3 regions of the Actinoallomurus acaciae genome follow, and region 2 is predicted to be linked to each of the others. Evidence: riboswitches for the same ligand, from Rfam matches in the RefSeq annotation. Region 2 holds a riboswitch; each other region holds the start of a gene.

Region 1 (6,212 bases), on a different contig from region 2:
TCCGCGTCCACCACCCACCACGGAGGACGCGCACGATGCCACCCCGTCAGCGGAGGCGAGGCGAGGGTCAGTGGGCCCTCGGTTACCGCGAACCGCTCAACAAGAACGAAGAGAACAAGAAGAACGACGACGGCCTGAACGTCCGCGACCGGATCCTGGGCGTCTACTCCAAGGCCGGCTTCGACTCGATCGACCCGGCCGACCTGCGCGGACGGTTCCGCTGGTACGGGCTCTACACGCAGCGGCGACCGGGGATCGACGGCGGCAGGACCGCCGTCCTGGAGGACGAGGAGCTCGACGACCGCTACTTCATGCTGCGCGTCCGCATCGACGGCGGCCGGCTGCACGCCGACCAGCTGCGTGCGATCGCCGACGTGTCGAGCAAGTACGCGCGCGGCACCGCCGACCTGACCGACCGCCAGAACATCCAGCTGCACTGGGTGGAGATCGAGTCGGTGCCGGCGATCTGGGAGACGCTGGAGTCCGTCGGCCTGTCCACGACGGAGGCCTGCGGCGACACCCCGCGCGTGATCCTCGGCTGCCCGCTCGCCGGGATCGACGCCGACGAGGTGATCGACGCCACGCCGCAGCTCCACGAGATCCACGACCGCTACATCGGCAGCCCGGACTTCTCCAACCTGCCGCGCAAGTTCAAGACGGCGCTGTCCGGCTGCACGGCGCAGTGCACCGTCCACGAGATCAACGACATCGCGTTCGTCGGCGTGGTGAACGACCAGGGCGAGACGGGCTACGACGTCTGGGTCGGCGGCGGGCTGTCCACCAACCCGATGTTCGCCAAGCGCCTCGGCGCCTTCGTCCGCCCCGACCAGGCGCACGAGGTCTGGGCCGGGGTCGCCGGGATCTTCCGCGACTACGGCTACCGGCGGCTGCGGAGCCGCGCCCGGCTCAAGTTCCTGATGAACGACTGGGGTCCCGAGCGCTTCCGCGAGGTGCTGGAGAAGGAGTACCTCGGCTACACGCTGCCCGACGGGCCGGCGCCGGGCGCACCCCGTGACGCCCGCCGGGACCACGTCGGCGTCCACCCTCAGCGCGACGGCAACTACTACGTCGGGTTCGCGCCGCGCGTGGGCCGGGTCAACGGCGACCTGCTGCACGTGATCGCCGACCTGGCCGCGGAGTACGGCTCGGGCCAGGTGTGCACGACGACCGAGCAGAAGATGGTCATCCTCGACGTCCCCGGGGAACGCACCGCGGACCTCACCGCCGAGCTGGAGGCCCACGACCTCCAGGTGCGGCCCTCGACCTTCCGGCGGCAGACGATGGCCTGCACCGGCATCGAGTACTGCAAGCTCGCGATCGTCGAGACCAAGCAGCGCGGCATGGACCTCATCGGCGAGCTGGAGAAGCGCCTGCCGGACTTCGACGAGCCGCTGACCATCAACATCAACGGCTGCCCGAACTCCTGCGCGCGGATCCAGGTCGCCGACATCGGGCTGAAGGGCCAGCTGGTCACCGACGCCGACGGCAACCAGGTGGAGGGCTACCAGATCCATCTCGGCGGGTCGGTCGGCGGCGCCTTCGGCAAGAAGGTCCGCGGGCTCAAGACCACCGCCGACGGGCTGCCCGACTACGTCGAGCGGGTCCTGCGCCGGTACCAGGCACAGCGCGGCGACGGCGAGGCGTTCGCCGACTGGGTCCAGCGGGCGGAACAGGAGGACCTGACGTGAGCGAACGGAGTGAGCGAACCGAGAACACCGTGCGCCCGGCCGCCTCCCCGACGGAGGAGGGCTCATGAGCGAGCGAGCGGTCCCCTTCTACTGCCCCTACTGCGGCGACGAGGACCTGGAGCCGTACGAGAGCGACGGCGGGTGGCACTGCCGCGCCTGCACCCGCGCGTTCCGGCTGCGGTTCATCGGCACCGGCGCGCTCAGCGCCGCCGTCCCCGCCGAGCCGAGAGGGGGCGCGAGATGACCCTCACCTTCGAACGCCCGACCGCCGCGCTCGACCTCACCGACATCGTCGAGTCGGCCGCCGACGCCCTCGAAGAGGCCCCGGCCGAGGAGATCATCCGCTGGGCGATCGCCACTTTCGGCGACCGGATCTGCGTGACGTCCTCGATGAAGGACGCCGTGCTGGTGGACATCGCCGCCAAGATCCGGCCGGGCATCGACGTGCTCTTCGTCGACACGGGCTACCACTTCGCCGAGACGATCGGCACCCGTGACGCCGTCGAGGCGGTCTACCCGGTCAATGTGGTGAACGTCACATCCTCGCGTACGGTCGCCGAGCAGGAGCGCGACCTGGGCCCCCGGCTCTACGGCCGGACCCCGGACCTGTGCTGCCACCTGCGCAAGGTCGAGCCGCTGAACCGCGCCCTGGAGCCGTACCTCGCATGGATCACCGGGATCCGCCGGGAGGAGACCTCGCACCGGCGCGGCGCCAGGGTCGTGGAGTGGAACGCCGCGCGCGGGAAGGTCAAGGTCAACCCGCTCGCCCGGTGGACGCACGAGCAGCTCGGCGCCTACATCGACGAGAACGGCATCCTCGTCAACCCGCTGCAGTACGACGGCTACCCCTCCATCGGCTGCGAGCCGTGCACCCAGCGGGTCGCGCCCGGCGACGATCCGCGCAGCGGCCGGTGGGCCGGCACCGGAAAGTCCGAATGCGGCATCAACCTCTGATCAGCTGCGCACCTCCACCGCCCCTGGTGGCGGTGGCGCACGGCAGCCGGGACCCGCGTGCGGCGGCGACGGTCGAGGACCTGCTCGACCTCGTACGCCGCCGGTCCGGGCTGCGGGTCGTGACGTCCTACCTCGACCACGCGCCCCCGACGCCCGGCCAGGCGCTCGGCGCGCTCGCCGACGCCGACGGCTCCGGGGAGGCCGTCGTCCTCCCCCTCCTGCTGACCTCCGCGTACCACAGCAAGACCGACATCCCCGGCGCGCTGACCGAGGTGCGCCGGCACCACCCGCGGATGCTCCTGCGGTACGGCGCGACGCTCGGGCCGCACCCGCTGATGATCGCGGCCCTGGAGCGGAGGCTGGCCGAGGCCGGTGTGACGCCCGACCCGGACACGGCCCTGGTGCTGGCCGCCGCAGGGTCGAGCGACCCGGCGGCCAACGCGACGATCGGCCGGATGGCCCGTGGCTGGCGCGGATGGCGGCGCGTCGTCCCCGCCTACGCCTCCGCCGCGCGCCCCACGCCGGCCGAGGCCGTACGCGGGCTTTTGGACGCCGGGGCCCCACGGGTCGCGGTCGCCTCCTATTTCCTCGCCCCCGGCCACTTCGCCGACAAGGTCCGCGACGAGTCGCTCGCGGCGGGGGCGATGGCGGTGTCGGCGGCGCTGGGCGCCGCACCCGAGCTGGCCGAGATCATCGGGCAGCGCTACACCGAGATCATCACGCTCGGTGATCAAGCCGCCGTCGGCTGAAAACCCTTATTTCGTAAGGGTTTCGGGGGTTGACAGGCCGCCCATGTGATCTTCTCGCAGGTCAGAGGCGGTGGATGTCCATATTCACCCTTTACGGCCCGAAATATGTTTGCTATGTTCGGTTGACCGGCGGCGCCCCCCATGCGCCGTCCGTAACATCTCCGCCGGCCAGGGCCTGCCCACCAGCACCACGGCGTGCGGCACGCGACAACGCGTGAGAGGGGCCCCCCTTTCGGACCGCGACGGTTCATAGTCACGATCGCGCCGCTCCGCGCATCCCCGCGATCCCCCCACATGGATCCGCCCCGATGCCGGTTCGGCAAACGCGCCGCATCCGCCGCGAAGCGACGGAACCGGACCCCTCGTGTCCCTCACAGGGCATGTGGCACGCCACCAGTGTGCCCGCAGGGTGACTTCCCGCCCGAGCCCTTGGGGCTGTCGGCAGGCGCCGGGAAGTGAAAGTGCACCGGACGAATGGACGACAAGATCCCCTAGACCTGAATGAAGCGGCCGCACACGCGGCCCGACCCCCTGTTCTTCGAGCCGTCCCCTCAGACGGCTCCCGCTGAATCCGCACTTCGCGGAACCGGGGACCCACCGCACCACTGGGGTGAATCGGCGCATCCCCTTGCGCCGTAGGGCAGCTTCCAGGCCCGAACCCGTCAGCTAACCCGGTAAGCGGCATGGAAGCAAAGGAGTGCTCAAACGTGTCAGGTCGACACAAGAAGTCATGCCGTCTGCTGCGTAACACCAAACTCGGCGGCTCCCTCGCCGCCGCAACGGCGGTCGGCGCGACCGCGATCAGCCTGATCGCGGCGGCCCCGGCCGGATCCTCCGAGAAGGTCGACGCGACCTCGGCCGGAGCGCTGGCGGCCCTGCCTCACCGCGCCACGGCCCCCAAGGAGCCGCACGCCCCGGCCGCGCTCGGCAAGAGCGCCGACAATGTCAACGCCAAGAAGCGCGAGTGGCTGCCCACCGCGGGCGACGCGCTGAAGCTCGCCGAGGCCCAGGTGGGCGTCAGCGAGGACTCCTCCGGCGGCGGCACCAAGTTCCAGAAGTGGTTCGTCTCCTCCCCGTGGGCCGAGCGCGGCGTCCAGCGCGACGGCGGCAAGGTCTCCGACTACGCCAACGCGAACTGGTGCGACATGTTCGTGTCCTGGGTCGGCGCCCAGCTCGGAGTGAAGGGAATGGGCGCGGACGCGTTCACCCGTACCCACGCCCAGTGGTTCAAGGACCAGGGCCGCTGGGGCGACAACGCGACGCCCGGCTCCGTCGTCTTCTTCTCCTGGAGCGGGAGCAAGTCGATCGATGCCATCGACCACGTCGGCATGGTCATCAAGGACAACAACGACGGCACCATCCAGACCATCGAGGGCAACACCGACAACTCCGTGAAGGTTCGCACGCGCGACAAGTCACTGGTCGTCGGTTACGGCTACCCCGAATACGGCTCCAGCGACGCCTAAGCCCTCTCCCGCCCCGGCCGCACGGCCGGCCGGGGCGGTCCGCCCTGCACATCGTCCCCGTTTCCCCCTGTGCTGAGAGGCCATCCCCCATGTTCAAAATCGCCAAGCAGTCCCTGGATCGTTTCTCCACCAAGACGATCGCCTCGGTGGCGACCGGCGTCGTCGTGGCCGGCGCGGGCGTGTCCATCGCGCTCACCCACCCCACCGCCTCGTCCCCCATCGCCCGTACGAACAGCGTGCAGGTGACGCAGGACGGCGACTCGGGCCTGACGGGGCCCGGAACCGAGAGCCACACGGTCAAGCTGCCCCGGCAACTGCCCTCGAAGAAGGCCGCCCTGCCGGGCGGTGTCTCCACCGGCACGTCGTTCTGGGACGCGCAGACCGCGTCCGGCAAGCCGATGTCGTACCACACGATCGCCAGCCCGTACTGGCCGCTCGGCACCAAGGTGAAGATCACCGTCGGCAAGAAGAGCGCCATCGGCGTGGTCGAGGACTTCGGCCCGGCCGAGTGGGCGGTCGCCCAGCACAACCCGCCGGCCATCATCGACCTGTCCGAGGAGATGATGCAGTACCTCACCGGCACCCGGTCCAACTCGCTCCCGATCAAGTTCCAGGTGCTGCAGCTGGGGGACGGCCCCGTCTACCGCCACTCGGGCACCGGCTACGACATGGCGACCGGAGCCATCGAGAAATAGCCCTCTCCCGCCCCCATCCCCCTGGGGGCGTTCGGGGCCCCTCTTCCCGAGGGGCCCCGGACCATTTTCGCGGTACGTGGTTGCGCCAAAGAAGTGAACTAGGGTTCAATCCTTGTATGCCGTACCGCCGCACGCCCCGCGTCGAGGCGCGCCTGAGCGCGTCGCGTGAACGCATCCTGTCCGCGGCGCTGGCGATCGTCGCCGAGCGCGGGTACGCCGGGTGTTCGGTGGCCGCCGTGGCCCGCCGGGCCGGCGTCGCGACCGGCAGCGTCTACCGCCACTTCCCGGCAAAGGCCGACCTGGTCGCGGAGGTGTTCCGCACGGCGTCCCAGCGCGAGGTGGACGCCGTCGCACGGGCGGTGGCCCTGGAGAGAACCGCCGCCCAGGCGATCGCCGCGGTGGTCGAGACCTTCGCGAGCCGCGCCCTTCGGGCCCCGCGGATGGCGTACGCGCTGCTCGCCGAGCCCGCCGACCCGGCCGTCGACGGTGAACGGCTCGTGTCCCGGCGCGCGTTCGCCGACGCGATCGTCGTGCCCAGCACCCGCGGCGTCGCCACCGGCGAGTTGCCCGACCAGGACGTCCAGGTGAGCGCGGCGGCGCTCGTCGGGGCCATCGGCGAAGCCCTCGTCGGCCCGCTGGCGGCGCGCGCCGCCGTCACGG
Region 2 (6,212 bases):
CACTGGCCGAGGACAAGGAGTTCTGGGGCAAGATCACCGAGCTGGAGGAGGACGCCGAGCTGGCGTTCTGGAACACCCTCCACTCCGCGATCTCCCAGTCCGACTCCGCCGAGTCCCTCAACGTCTGAGCCCGAGGGCCCTCCCCCGTGGGGAGGGCCCTCGGTGTTCTCTCCGGGTCTCCTTCTCGCCGAGCCCGGAACCGCCGCTTTCCTCCGGTCCCGCGCCGAGCCGAGCGTTCGATCCGAACGACCGGCCCGGCCCGTGGACCCGCCGCAGGCCGACCCAGCCCCTGGAGCGCGATCTCGCGCTCGGTCGGCCTGCGACGGCGGCATCCCCCGCCTCACCCGCTTGACCCCGGGGTCAACGTCCAACGTCGTCGCGATCCCGCCCGGCACGGCCGAGTGAGCCGGACGACGACGAGGGCGGGCAGGACATGACAATGACGACGTCGCTCCAGGGCCAGAGTGTGATCGTGACCGGCGGCGACACCGGAATCGGCCGGGCGACCGCCCGTCAGCTCGAGGGCGCCCGGGTGCCCGCCGTGGGCCGGACCACGGAGAAACTCAAGCGGACCACCGCGACCCGGCATCCGCACGTTCGCCGCCGACGTCGCCGCAGCCCCCGCCCGGATCGTGGCCGCCGCGATCGAGGCGTTGGGGCGGATCGACCTCCTGGTGAACAACGCCGCCATCGCCCGGCCGGCGCCCGACCAAGCCGGCGAGCTCGCCGGCCAGCGTTGGGCCTCGGCGAGTGTCGCGATACGGGTGAACAGGCGTGAGCTCATCACCTCCTGCCACTCCGGCACGGGGCGAACCATCCATCCAGAGTGCTCGGTGGAGTCGAGGACGATCTTGTCGAGCTCCTCCGAGGTCAGCACACCACCGTCGAAGACGAATCCGATCTTGACACATGGCCATCCAGGGCTAGGTCCTAGAAAATGCTCCGGCATCGCGAAGTACGGCCGGGCCGGTCAAATGTCTCAAGATCACCACGACGCCGATGCAGCACACCATCCACTGCAACCGGCTCTGGGAGCAAGTGCGGCTTGTAATTGACGTAGTACTGCCAGGTGCTTAAAACGCGTTCCCCGGCGCGTGCGCGTACACCTAGGGCGGGCCGACGGGTCCGCGCCAGGCGGACCGCCCGAGGGCGGGTAGCAGCCCGCCGGCCCTAGCCACCACACGACTACCTCGCGAAAGGCACCATGTGACTCTCACACCCTAGTGCTTGGTCGGGCGGCCTCGGTGATGTGCGCGTCCTCCAGCTCGGCGGCGTACGTCAGGACGATCGCCACGGGGCGGTTGTAGTGCTCAATGACGATGCGGCCGCCGTGACGTGACGTGGTCGAGCACCTCGCGCCACTGCTGGCGGGTCTCGGCGCTCTTCATGCGTTGGACTGGTCCGTCCTGCGAGTGCGGAGCATCCGCCTGCTGCCCTCACCCGGTCTCACCGCCGAGGACCTTCACGCGTTCCTGCCCTGCCTCGACCTCGGTTCCGGTCCGGAAAGAGGCGCCCACCGTACCGACCGGAATGGACCCTGACGCCGTACACCATCGCCACGGACCGCCCGGCGCATTTCCCGAGATATCGGCCTATGCAGCACCGTCCCCAGCCGGACCTCGCTCTCTCCTAGGCGGAAAGAACCACGAGGGCATCACCCACAGTGACCATCCTGGAAGCCGCCAGGCCATCTCCGCATGTTCTGGTTGGCCGTCACGTCACGGTCCGTTAATGTCCCACGGTGTCACCGGCCGGTTCCCGGCCGGACCGCCGAATCGCCTCACGCGCAAGCCAGCGCGCCGGGCGAACCGGGGACCCACTCACGGAGCGCTCCACGGGACTCTCTCCCATCGCGCTCGGTCCCGGGGTGAATCCGTAACCGGTAGGGCTTCTCCTTGCCCGAACCCGTCAGCTAACCCGGTAGGCGGCCCAGGAGAAAGAGGAGCACCTGAATGGAGCCTTCGCGAACCGCGAAAGCGCATCATAGGCAGCACCGCAGTAAAAACGCCGTGGTCGCCGGCATTCTTCTCACCGCCGGACTGATCGCACCATCGCCGGCGGCCGAGGCGAAGCCGACACCCGGCATCGACGCGGTCCGGCAACAGGCCGACCAGCTGAACACCCAGCTCGAACAGCTCACCGAGCAGTACGACGGACTGCGTGTCCGGCTGCGGCAGGCCCAGCGCGCCAGCGCGATCGCCAAGGCGACCTCGCAGCGCGAGACCAAGGCCCTCAAGGCCATCCAGCGGCGTGTCGGCCGGCTGGCCGCGCTGCGCTACATGAACAGCGCACCCGACGAGGCCCCTGCCCTGTTCTCCTCCAGGGACCCGCAGGCACTGCTGGACCAGGCCGCGACCCTGCACTTCTTCACCCAGCAGGACGACACCCAGGTCCGCCAGCTCACCCAGGCGATCCAGAACGCCGAGCGCGCCTGGCAGAACGCCCAGGACCGGGCGTCGCGGTCCGCGGCGCTCAAGACGCAGCTCGCGCAGAAGAAGACGACGATCGGCAGGACGCTCGACAAGCTGCGCAGGCCGTTGCTCAAGGACGCCGTCGAGCGCGCCGAGCACGGCGAGAGCGTGCCGGAGATCCCGGGCGGGTCCAGCAAGGCGATCGGGGCCGTACGCGCGGCGCTGACGCAGCTCGGCGTCCCGTACGTCTGGGGCGGCGCCACGCCCGGGAAGGGGTTCGACTGCTCCGGGCTGACCATGTGGGCGTACAAGCAGGTCGGGGTGAACCTGCCGCACTACGGCGGCGACCAGTGGAACGCCGGCGTCCACGTCCCACGGAACGATCTACAGCCCGGTGACCTGGTGTTCTTCTACTCCGACATCCACCACATGGGGATGTACCTGGGAGACGGGAAGTTCATCCACGCACCGCACACCGGCGACCACGTGCGCGTCGCCGACCTGGCGACCCGCCCGTTCGCCGGAGCCGTACGCATCGTCTGAGTGAAGGGGCCCCGGGCGCGGGGCCCCTTTTCTCACTTCGTCGTGCGGTACATCTCCGCGACCATGAACGCCAGGTCGAGCGCCTGGCTGCGGTTGAGCCGCGGGTCGCAGGCGGTCTCGTACCGCTGGTGCAGGTCGTCTTCGACGATCTCGTGGCCGCCGCCCACGCACTCGGTGACGTCGTCGCCGGTGAACTCCAGGTGGACGCCGCCCGGGTGGGTGCCCAGCGACCGGTGGACGTCGAAGAAGCCCTCCACCTCGGCCACGACGTCGTCGAACCGGCGGGTCTTGTAGCCGCTCTCCGCCTCGAACGTGTTGCCGTGCATCGGGTCGCAGATCCACGCGACCTTCGCCCCGCTCGCGGTGACCTTCTCCACCAGCGGCGGCAGCGCGTCTTGGACGCGACCGGCGCCCATGCGGATCACGAACGTCAGGCGGCCCGGCTCGCGCTCGGGGTCGAGCTTGTCGATGAGCGCCAGGGCGTCCTCGGCGGACGTCGTCGGGCCGAGCTTGACCCCGATCGGGTTGCGGATGCGCCGCATGAACTCCACGTGCGCGCCGTCGAGCTGCCGGGTGCGCTCGCCGATCCACAGGAAGTGCCCGGACACGTCGTACGGCAGGCCGGAACGCGAGTCGATGCGGGTCAGCGCCCGCTCGTAGTCGAGGATGAGCGCCTCGTGGCTGGAGTACAGCTGGACGCGGTGGAACTCCTCCGGGTCGGCGCCGGCGGCGTGCATGAACGCCAGCGCCCGGTCGATCTCGCCCGCCAGCCGCTCGTAGCGGCGCCCGGCCGGGCTGTTGGCCACGAAGTCCTGGTTCCACGCGTGGACCTGACGCAGGTCGGCGTACCCGCCCTGGGTGAAGGCGCGGCAGAGGTTCAGCGTCACCGCGGCGGCGTGGTAGGCCCGCAGCAGACGTCCCGGGTCGGGCATCCGGTCCTCGGCGGTGAAGCCGAAGCCGTTGACCATGTCGCCGCGGTACGCGGGAAGCTCGACGCCGTCCCGGACCTCGACCGGCTTGGAGCGCGGCTTGGCGAACTGGCCCGCCATCCGGCCGATCTTCACGACCGGCACGCTCGCGGCGTACGTCAGGACGACCGACATCTGGAGCAGGGTCTTGAGCTTGTTGCGCACGTCGTCGGCGGTGGCGCCGGAGAACGTCTCCGCGCAGTCGCCGCCCTGCAGCACGAACGCCTCGCCACGCGCGACGGCGGCGAGCTCCGCACGGAGCTGGTCGCACTCGCCCGCGAACACGAGCGGCGGAAGCTTGGCGAGCTGGTCGGCGACGCCGCGCACCTGAGCGGGGTCGGGCCAATCGGGCTGCTGGGCCGCAGGAAGATCACGCCAGGAGTCAAGGAGGTCCACGGGCACCTAGGGTATCGACCCCTACGCCATGCATGGGCAGGCGGCCACCCGCGACGCGGCGCCCTTGCCCGGTCTTGGGGAGACGCATACCCTCCAGGCCGCCGTCCCCGGCCTCGGCAGGGGCGAGGAGGATGGACGGCGGGGACACCGACCACCAAGGGGGACATGATGGGCGAAAGCGAAGGTCTCGGGCAGACCGTACGGGAGTGGCTGCGGAGCCTGGAGGTGTTCGCCGGCCCGCTGGCGGACTTCGACCCCGCTCGTGCCCCGGCCGAGCCGGTCGACCTGTTCCTCGGCTGGCTGAGGGAGGCGGTCGAGGCCGGGGTGCCAGATCCACACGCCATGACGCTGTCGACCGTCGGTACGGACGGCGGCCCCGACGCACGGGTCCTCATCCTCAAGAACGTGGACGCCGGCGGCTGGCAGTTCGCGGTCCACGCCGGCAGTCCCAAGGGCCGTCAGCTGGCGGACGTGCCCCGCGCGGCACTCACCTTCTACTGGCCGCTGCAAGGCCGCCAGGTACGCGTGCGGGGCGGCGTGGAGCCCGCCTCCCCCGAACAGAGCGCCGCCGACCTGCTGGCCCGTGCGCCCTCCGCCCGCGCCGAGGCGCTGCTGGGCCGCCAGAGCGGACATCTGGAGAGCCTTGAGGACCGCGACCGCGCCTTCCGCGCGGCGCTGGCCCGGATCGAGGCGGACCCCGCCCTGGTCAGTACGGAGTGGACGCTCTACACGCTCGTTCCGGCCGAGATCGAGTTCTGGCAGGCCGACAAGGACCGCGTTCACACCCGGCTGCGGTACGAACGCACGGATCCTCACGGCCCGTGGGAACGCCACATGCTGTGGCCGTAGTCTCCACCGGTCGGTCCGGTCCGGGGCCGGACCACAGTTGATCGCCTTCACCCCGGGCGCGGCCCGCTTCTGCGATGATGGGCCGATTCTCCGCAGACAGCCGACGACGCATGAGGTTCTGACATGAGCACCACCAGCCGCGCCTATGACATCTGGCTCCGTAAGCCGGAAGAGGCCCAGCAGCTCCTGGAGTCGAGGCAGGCCGATCTCGAAGGCGACGGGCTGTCGCTGCTGTCGTGGCTCGTCCTCACCAACGAGCGAGACGACCGGAAGTCCGAGCAGATCGCCAACGCGGCCCTCGCAGCCGGCGGCGACACCCGTTTCGCCACCGCGGCGCTCGCCGAGGTGTACAAGTGGCGAGGCGACTACAACCGCTCCGCGGAGATCGTCCGCTCGGCGCGCGAGAAGTACCCGACCATCCCCTGGTACGCCCTGACGCTGGCCGACATCCTCAAGGACGGCGGCCGCCTCGACGAGGCCGAGGCGCTCCTTGAGTCGGTCGTGAACGACTCCCAGCTGCGCCGGCACGCGCTCAAGCGCCTGTCGAAGTGGGCGGTGGACCGGGGTGACAAGCTCCGCGCCCTGAAGTACCAGACCGACCTGATCGCGCTGGCGCCGGACTACCTGGTCTACGCGTCGGACTACACGCTGCTGGCCCACCTGCGGCTCGAGGCGGGCGACCCCGCGGGCGCACGGGAGGTCCTCCAGCGCGGGGCGTCCATCTACGCGGGCAACCTGCAGATCAGGGAGATGCTGCACCAGCACTTCGGCGAGACGGCCCCGGCGAAGCCGCCGACGGTGGCGCCGGTCGACGAGCGGACCGTCGGCGCCCGCCGCATCCCCATCAAGACCAGGATGATCACGCTGCGCTCCGGCATCCTCCCGGTGATCCAGGAGGCCACCGCCGGCCAGCTGCGTCCCGACGACATCCTCGCGCTGTCCGAGAGCCCCGCCTCGGCCGGTCAGGGCCGGATGATCCCGCTGGAGATGATCACGCCGGAGGGCATGGCCAAGCAGCTCAGCAAGTTCGTCGGCAAGATCGGGC
Region 3 (6,212 bases), on a different contig from region 2:
GGACTACCTCACGGCGCACCGCGACCGCGACGCGGACGCGGCCATCGCCTCCTTCGCCGGCGACGCGACGGTGGTCGACGACGGAAGGACCTACCAGGGGTCCGCCGAGATCCACCGCTGGCTGGACCGATCATCCGCCGAGTACACGTACACCATCGAACTCGTCGACGCCGAGAAGATCGACGACGAGCACTACACCGCCATCAACCACCTCGAAGGCGACTTCCCCGGTGGGGTCGTCGACCTGCACTTCCGGTTCACCCTCCGCGACGGGCGCATCGCCCACCTGGCCATCGAGGCCTAGCGCCATGGCGCTACGGCTCGGCACCTTCGGGGCATGGTTCAACCCGTCCTATGACGATGACACTCGCGTGCGCTTCGTGGCCGAGGCGGAGGCGCTCGGCTTCGGGACCGCGTGGCTGGGGCTGGGGAGGCGGGCGCTGCCCGACCTCGCACTCGTCGAGCGCGCACTCGACGCCACCAGTGAGATCGTCGTGGCCACCGCGATCGTCAACATGTGGACCAACGACGCGGCGTCGATCGCGGAGTCCTACGAGCGCATCGACGCGAGGCACCCCGACCGGTTTCTGCTCGGTGTCGGCATCGGCCATCCGGAATCGATCACGCGATTTCACTCACCGTACGAGACGATGGTGTCCTACCTGGACGAACTCGACGCCGCCGTCCCCGCCGACCGGCGCGTCCTCGCCGCGCTGGGTGACCGCTCTCTGCGACTGGCCCGGGACCGGGCGGCGGGTGCCCACCCCTACCTCGTCGTCCCCGGCCATACTCGTCACGCCCGCGACCTCCTCGGCCCCGGCGCCCTCCTCGCGCCCGAGCACAAGGTCGTCGTCGGCGCCGACGCCGGCCACGCCCGCGCCATCGGCCGTGACTACGTCGCCGACCCGTACCTGGGCCTGCGCAACTACGTCAACAACCTGCTCCGCCACGGCTTCGGCTCGGGCGACATCGCCGACCGGGGCAGCGACGCGCTCATCGACGCCCTCGTCGTCCACGGTACTCCGGAGACCATCGCCACCCGTCTCGCCGCCCACCTGGAGGCCGGTGCCGATCACGTCGGCGTGCAGGTGCTGGTGGAGCCGGGCCATGACCCGATGCCGGGCTACCGTCGACTGGCCCAGGCGCTCTTCCCCGGCCCCGGTGGCTCGGGCTCGTCGCTACGGACGGCCGGCGCCGACGAAGTGTGAGACCCAGTAGGAGTTGGACATGCTGGCGTACTGCACGTCGGTGCCGGTGTGCGGGGCGTGGATGAACCTGCCGCCGCCGACGTAAATGCCCTCATGGCCGAGGCTGTCGAAGAAGACCAGGTCACCGGGGCGCAGGTCGGACTTGGCGACATGGCGGATGGCGTTGTACTGGTCGGGGACGACGCGGGGAAGGCTGACGCCGGCGGCGCGCCAGGCCATCATCGTGAGCCCGGAACAGTCATAGCCGCTCGGGCCGGTACCGCCGAAGACGTAGGGCTTGCCGAGCTGGGCCTTGGCATAGCTCACGGCCTTGCCGGCCTGACCGGACACGGAGCCGGTGGGGCCGCCGCTCGAACCGCTGTTCGTGCCTCCACTGGAGCTGCCGGCCTTCGCCAACAGCGCCTTCTGCTCGGCGATCGCCTTCTCGACCACGGTTTTCTTCTTCTTCAACGCGGCCGCGGACGTGGTGATGGTCCGCAGTGTCGACCGGGCTTCTTCCCGATCCCGCTGGAGGCGTTGGGCGGATGCCAGGAGTGCGGTCACCGCCTGGCTCTGATTGCGCGAAAGCTCGGCGAAGGTCGACATGTCCTGCAGCGCCGCGTCGGGGTCTTTGGAGGCGGCGAGCGCGGTGTCGTCGAGGGTGCCGTTCTTATATGCGGCGACGGCCATCTGCGCCACCCGGACGCGCAGGCTCTGATATTGAGGTTGTTCCGTTTTCAGCTGTTTATTGATCGCGGCAAGATGTTTCTTCGCCGCGGTCAGCTCGGTCTCGGCCTTGTCGTACTGGTTGGCGAGTTTGTCCACCTGACTGTTGAGCTTGTCCAGTTTCTTTCTCGCGGTGGCCGCCGACGACCCGGCGGCGCTTGCGCCACTCGCGGGAAGCAGGAGGGCGGCGCTCACCAGCAAGGCGGTAATGCCTCCCCGGCGGCCGAAATGGGTGCGCCGCGAATATGAAGTCGGCACGTACGAACTCCTCTCCTCACGCCTACCGGGTTAGCTGCCGGGTTCGGGCGGGAGATGCCCTACCGAGCGCGGACGCTGCGGATTCACCCCGAAAACGTGGGTCCCCGGTTCCCTGATCTGCAGAGATTCGGCCGGCGGCCATGTTCCGGGTGGGAGACACGGGACCACCGAGTTCTGTGGAGTGTAGGGGATGAATGTGGGCAAAGCTATCAAATCGTGATTAAACGCACGCTTCGTACATGGTTGATCGCGTGGTGCAGGCGGCGGCGGTGAGAAATGTCCCGGGCGTCCGCCCCGCATCACCTTTCGGGGTGTGCGTCCCTAAGGCCCTAAGGTGGGCCATGTGAGCATGCCGCCCGTTCCCGGTGCCATCGGCGATGTCATGAGCACCGTTCTCGTCGGCCTGCCCTTGGGCGGCCATATCGCGATGTGGCAAGACGCGGGTCCCGTGTCCTACTGGCGGGTGATCGGGTCACCGCCGCTGCGTGACCGGCTCGGTCACGGAGTTCTGGCTCGGTCCGAGGTGGCACCCCGGCGGTTCCGCGAGGCCGGCCTGTTCAACGCCGAGAACTCCGTGCTGTTCCTGCCGGACCGATACCGCACCGCGGACGGCCAGGCCGGCGGGGTCACGGTGCAACTGGAGCCCGTGGCGCCCGACGTCGCGCGAATGGCGGCCGGGCGGGACGATTTCATCGCGTTGTTCCAGTGGATCGGCGCCATCGCGTTGGCCGCCGCGCGCCGGGGTGAGTTCCTTGCCGTGGAGACCGGCGGCTGGCAGATCCCGTTCACCCCGTACGTGTTGATGATGGCCGCGCTCGCACCGGATGACGCCTGGTACTCGCACGTCGAGACCGGCCCGATTCCCACCGGCGCGCCGATCTGGCGCGACCAGCGGTCGGACGCCGACGCCACCTCGCAGGTGTTGCGCGGCCCGGCGCGTACGGACACGATCGCGGCGGCCGGTCACCTGGCGAGCTACGCGATCAGCACCTGGCGGATCCACCCGTTCGAACTGGGACTGTCCTTCGGCCCGAGTCCGTTCGGCCCCTGGCCTGGCTGAGGTGGCACGACCCGGTTCTCACCGGCGATCGGTCAGTCCGCGTCCCCGCCCCACCAGTTCGCCAGGCGGCGCCACCAGCGGGCCGGTGCCTCGGGCGCCGGTGCCTCGTCGGCCGGTGTCTCCGGTTCGTCGCTCCTCGGTTCGGCCACCGCGTCCGGCCCGGCGGGCGGAGCCTGCGCGGGAAGGGGCGGGAAGCGTACGGGCAGCGAGGACAGGGCGCGCTGGATGAAGCCGGGGCGCCAGGTGAGCTCCTCGACGGGGGTGGCCAACCGCATGTCCGGCAGCCCGTCGAGGAGCTTCTCGATGGCGATCGTGGCGATGATGCGCGCCTGCCCCTGAGCCGGGCAGGCATGCGGCCCGACGCCCCACGACAGGTGGGCGCGGTTGCCCGCCCGGTCCTCGGCCCGGGTCGCCGGATCGTTGTTGGCCGCCGCGAAGCTGATGACGACCGGCTGGTCGGCCGGCAGCCGCACGCCGTGGAAGTCGAGCGGCTCGACCGGATAGCTGACTCCGAAGTTCGCGAGCGGCGGGTCCGTCCACAGGACCTCGTCCAGGGCGTCCTCGACGGACAGGCTTCCGCCGGACAGCTCACCGCCGAACCGCTCGTCGGACAACAGCAGCCGCAACGTGTTGACGATCAGGTTCTGCACGAGTTCGCTGCCCGCGCCGACGAGCATCACGATCTGGTGCGCGACCTCCTCGTCCGTGAGCCGGGCCGGATGGTCCATCAGCCACGTCGTCATGTCCTGGCCCGGGTTCTCGCGCTTGAGCGCCATGAGCTCCAGGACCGCCAGGCCGAGGGTCATGTTCGCTTCTTCGGAGTTCTCCCACTTCAGGACCTCCCGTACGGCCGCGACCATGCGCTCGCCGAGCTCGGCCGGGCAGCCGCACAGTTCGTTGAACACCAGCAGCGGGAGCACCAGGGCGTACTCGGTGCGCAGGTCCGCCTCGCCCAGCGGACCCATCTGATCGATGAGATGGTCCGCGCTGCGCTCGACGAAGGTGCGCAGCGCGTTCAGATCGACCTGGTCCAAGGTGTCGGTCACGGCCTCGCGCAGCCGCGAGCGGAGGGGGTCGTCGGTGAGGTTGCACGTCGGCCGGTACGCCATGATCGGCAGGACCGGGCACTCGGGCGGGATCCCCTGCTGCCACCGGCGGGCGTCGCGGGGGAACTTCACCTGGTCGCGCAGGATTTCGAGCGCGACGTCGTAGTCGGTGACGAGCATCCCGGGCACGCCGGGGGACAGTTCGACCGGCGCGATGGGGCCGTGCGCCCGGAGCAGGCGGTAGACGCCTTCGGGATCGGCGGCGAACTCCGGCCCGTGCAGCGAAGGGGGCCCGTCGGCGGCCGAGCCGTCCGGCGACGGCGCAGGACTGGAGTCGGGCGAGGTCATTTGCACTCCTGACCAGGTGCTTTCGAGCAGCAGCATGGTGGACGCCCGATGTCTCGTGCGGGGGTGGAGATCCACGGTGATCACCGGGTCACGCATCGAAGCCGACAACGCTACACTCGGCGATCTTGCCGTCGCAAATAGATGCCCATGGGCGAAGCGCGAACTCTTGGGGGAGCCGAATAGGCATCCTCTGGCCGGATCATGAATCCGCGGACCGCGCCGACCTGGGTGGATGGTGCCGGGCTGACGGGCGTAGCCGTACGACCGCGGTGCCGGCCGCGAGTGCTCGGCGTAGGTCGGCGCGGTCGGGGCTGCCGTCAGGCTCGACGCCGATGCCGGCAAAACGGCCATGCACCGGATTGCCGCGCAGAATCACCCGGTACAGGTCGGCGGCCTCCTCCTCGTCCGTCACCACGTCGGCCTCGGCTTGGCGGTCATGTCCCCGAAAGCGGATGTCGACCGGCTCGCCGGGGCGGAGATTGCGTCGCCAGGTTCCGGCCGTACCGATGAGCAGTGCGCCGTCATGCTCCACGTAGCCGACGGGCAGTGTGTACCTGCGGCCGGTCTTGCGGCCGGTCACCGTAATGATCAACAACCGGCCGCTGAGAAGGCGGTGCAGGGGTGATCGCAGCAGGGCGCGGACGAGGGCATCGCCGGACCGCTGCGTACGGGAAGGGCGGCGCTGGACGGGCGTGGACATCGACGGCATCTCCTTTGCACCAGAATAATTACTGAGCTGATACTCAGGAAAGTATGCGTGGGCGGGCGATAAGGCAAGATGCCAGACGTGAGGGAGCGAGTCCGGTCATGGCCGTAGCCGACAAGTCGCCCGGCGCGCCCCGGCGAGGCCGTCCGGCCACCGGGGTACGCGAGGCGATCCTCTCGGCCACCGAGTCGATCCTCGCCGACGCGGGCGTCGCCCGGCTGTCGACGAAGGAGGTGGCGCGCCGGGCCGGTGTGGCCGAGTCGAGCATCTACTACCACTTCGGGGACCGGCTCGGTCTCCTCCTGGCGGTCGTGCAGACCCATCTGCCGCCGGTGAAGCAGGTGCTGGAAGAGCTCTACCGCACGGCGGGCACCGGCGAACTTCGCGACGACCTCATCGCGCTACTGGACGCCTTGGAGCGGTTCTTCCGGCGCGCCCTGCCGATCGCGGCGGCCATCGAATCGGACGGCGAGTTGCGTAAGGCGTTCGCCGAACGAAGCAGCCGACTCGACGTCGGGCCGCACCGGGCCATCGAGGGTGTCCGCGGCTACCTCGCCGAGCAGCGCGGCAGCGGCCGTCTGCCTCGGTCGCTCGACCTGGACGCCACCGCCCTGCTTCTGGTCGGCGCGGCCCACCAGCGTGCCCTCCAGCGACGCGGTTCCGCGGCGGCCGCCGATCTCGCCTCGTCGGCACAGTTGGTCGACGTGCTGCTGCCGACGCTCAGCGCGACCCCGTAAGAGGAACCCGTCGTAAGGCCCGGCTGAAACGTGGTTTCAGCCGGGCCGTTCTACGGTTCAGCTCCGGTCGGTCGCCCGCCGCTAGTTCCGGTACCGGAAGAGGATCCGGCCGCGGGTCAGGTCGTACGGGCTGAGCTCCACGAG

Evidence for each region. A riboswitch is a leader RNA that binds a small molecule or an ion and turns the genes downstream of it on or off. The one in region 2 is predicted to bind cyclic di-AMP.
Region 1: it holds a riboswitch for cyclic di-AMP, as region 2 does, so the genes downstream of both, ACFFNX_RS23270 (CHAP domain-containing protein) here and ACFFNX_RS23590 (C40 family peptidase) in region 2, are expected to answer to the same signal.
Region 3: it holds a riboswitch for cyclic di-AMP, as region 2 does, so the genes downstream of both, ACFFNX_RS10185 (C40 family peptidase) here and ACFFNX_RS23590 (C40 family peptidase) in region 2, are expected to answer to the same signal.

Annotation. Positions count from the first base shown of each region.
Region 1 is NZ_JBHLZP010000178.1:8,161-14,372, reverse strand. Features, by position in the region: gene ACFFNX_RS23290 (nitrite/sulfite reductase) at 36-1,688, shown strand; gene ACFFNX_RS23285 (Insertion element protein) at 1,753-1,932, shown strand; gene ACFFNX_RS23280 (phosphoadenylyl-sulfate reductase) at 1,929-2,642, shown strand; gene ACFFNX_RS23275 (sirohydrochlorin chelatase) at 2,624-3,391, shown strand; cyclic di-AMP (ydaO/yuaA leader) riboswitch at 3,945-4,087, shown strand; gene ACFFNX_RS23270 (CHAP domain-containing protein) at 4,099-4,857, shown strand; gene ACFFNX_RS23265 (RlpA-like double-psi beta-barrel domain-containing protein) at 4,947-5,552, shown strand; gene ACFFNX_RS23260 (TetR/AcrR family transcriptional regulator) at 5,669-6,212, shown strand, end outside.
Region 2 is NZ_JBHLZP010000182.1:4,482-10,693, reverse strand. Features, by position in the region: gene ACFFNX_RS23595 (CHAP domain-containing protein) at 1-128, shown strand, start outside; cyclic di-AMP (ydaO/yuaA leader) riboswitch at 1,759-1,941, shown strand; gene ACFFNX_RS23590 (C40 family peptidase) at 2,010-2,954, shown strand; gene ACFFNX_RS23585 (class II 3-deoxy-7-phosphoheptulonate synthase) at 2,987-4,318, opposite strand; gene ACFFNX_RS23580 (pyridoxine/pyridoxamine 5'-phosphate oxidase) at 4,487-5,167, shown strand; gene ACFFNX_RS23575 (tetratricopeptide repeat protein) at 5,291-6,212, shown strand, end outside.
Region 3 is NZ_JBHLZP010000052.1:14,956-21,167, reverse strand. Features, by position in the region: gene ACFFNX_RS10195 (nuclear transport factor 2 family protein) at 1-304, shown strand, start outside; gene ACFFNX_RS10190 (LLM class F420-dependent oxidoreductase) at 309-1,208, shown strand; gene ACFFNX_RS10185 (C40 family peptidase) at 1,179-2,171, opposite strand; cyclic di-AMP (ydaO/yuaA leader) riboswitch at 2,177-2,314, opposite strand; gene ACFFNX_RS10180 (hypothetical protein) at 2,515-3,231, shown strand; gene ACFFNX_RS10175 (cytochrome P450 family protein) at 3,264-4,625, opposite strand; gene ACFFNX_RS10170 (nitroreductase family deazaflavin-dependent oxidoreductase) at 4,825-5,325, opposite strand; gene ACFFNX_RS10165 (TetR/AcrR family transcriptional regulator) at 5,433-6,068, shown strand; gene infA (translation initiation factor IF-1) at 6,150-6,212, opposite strand, start outside.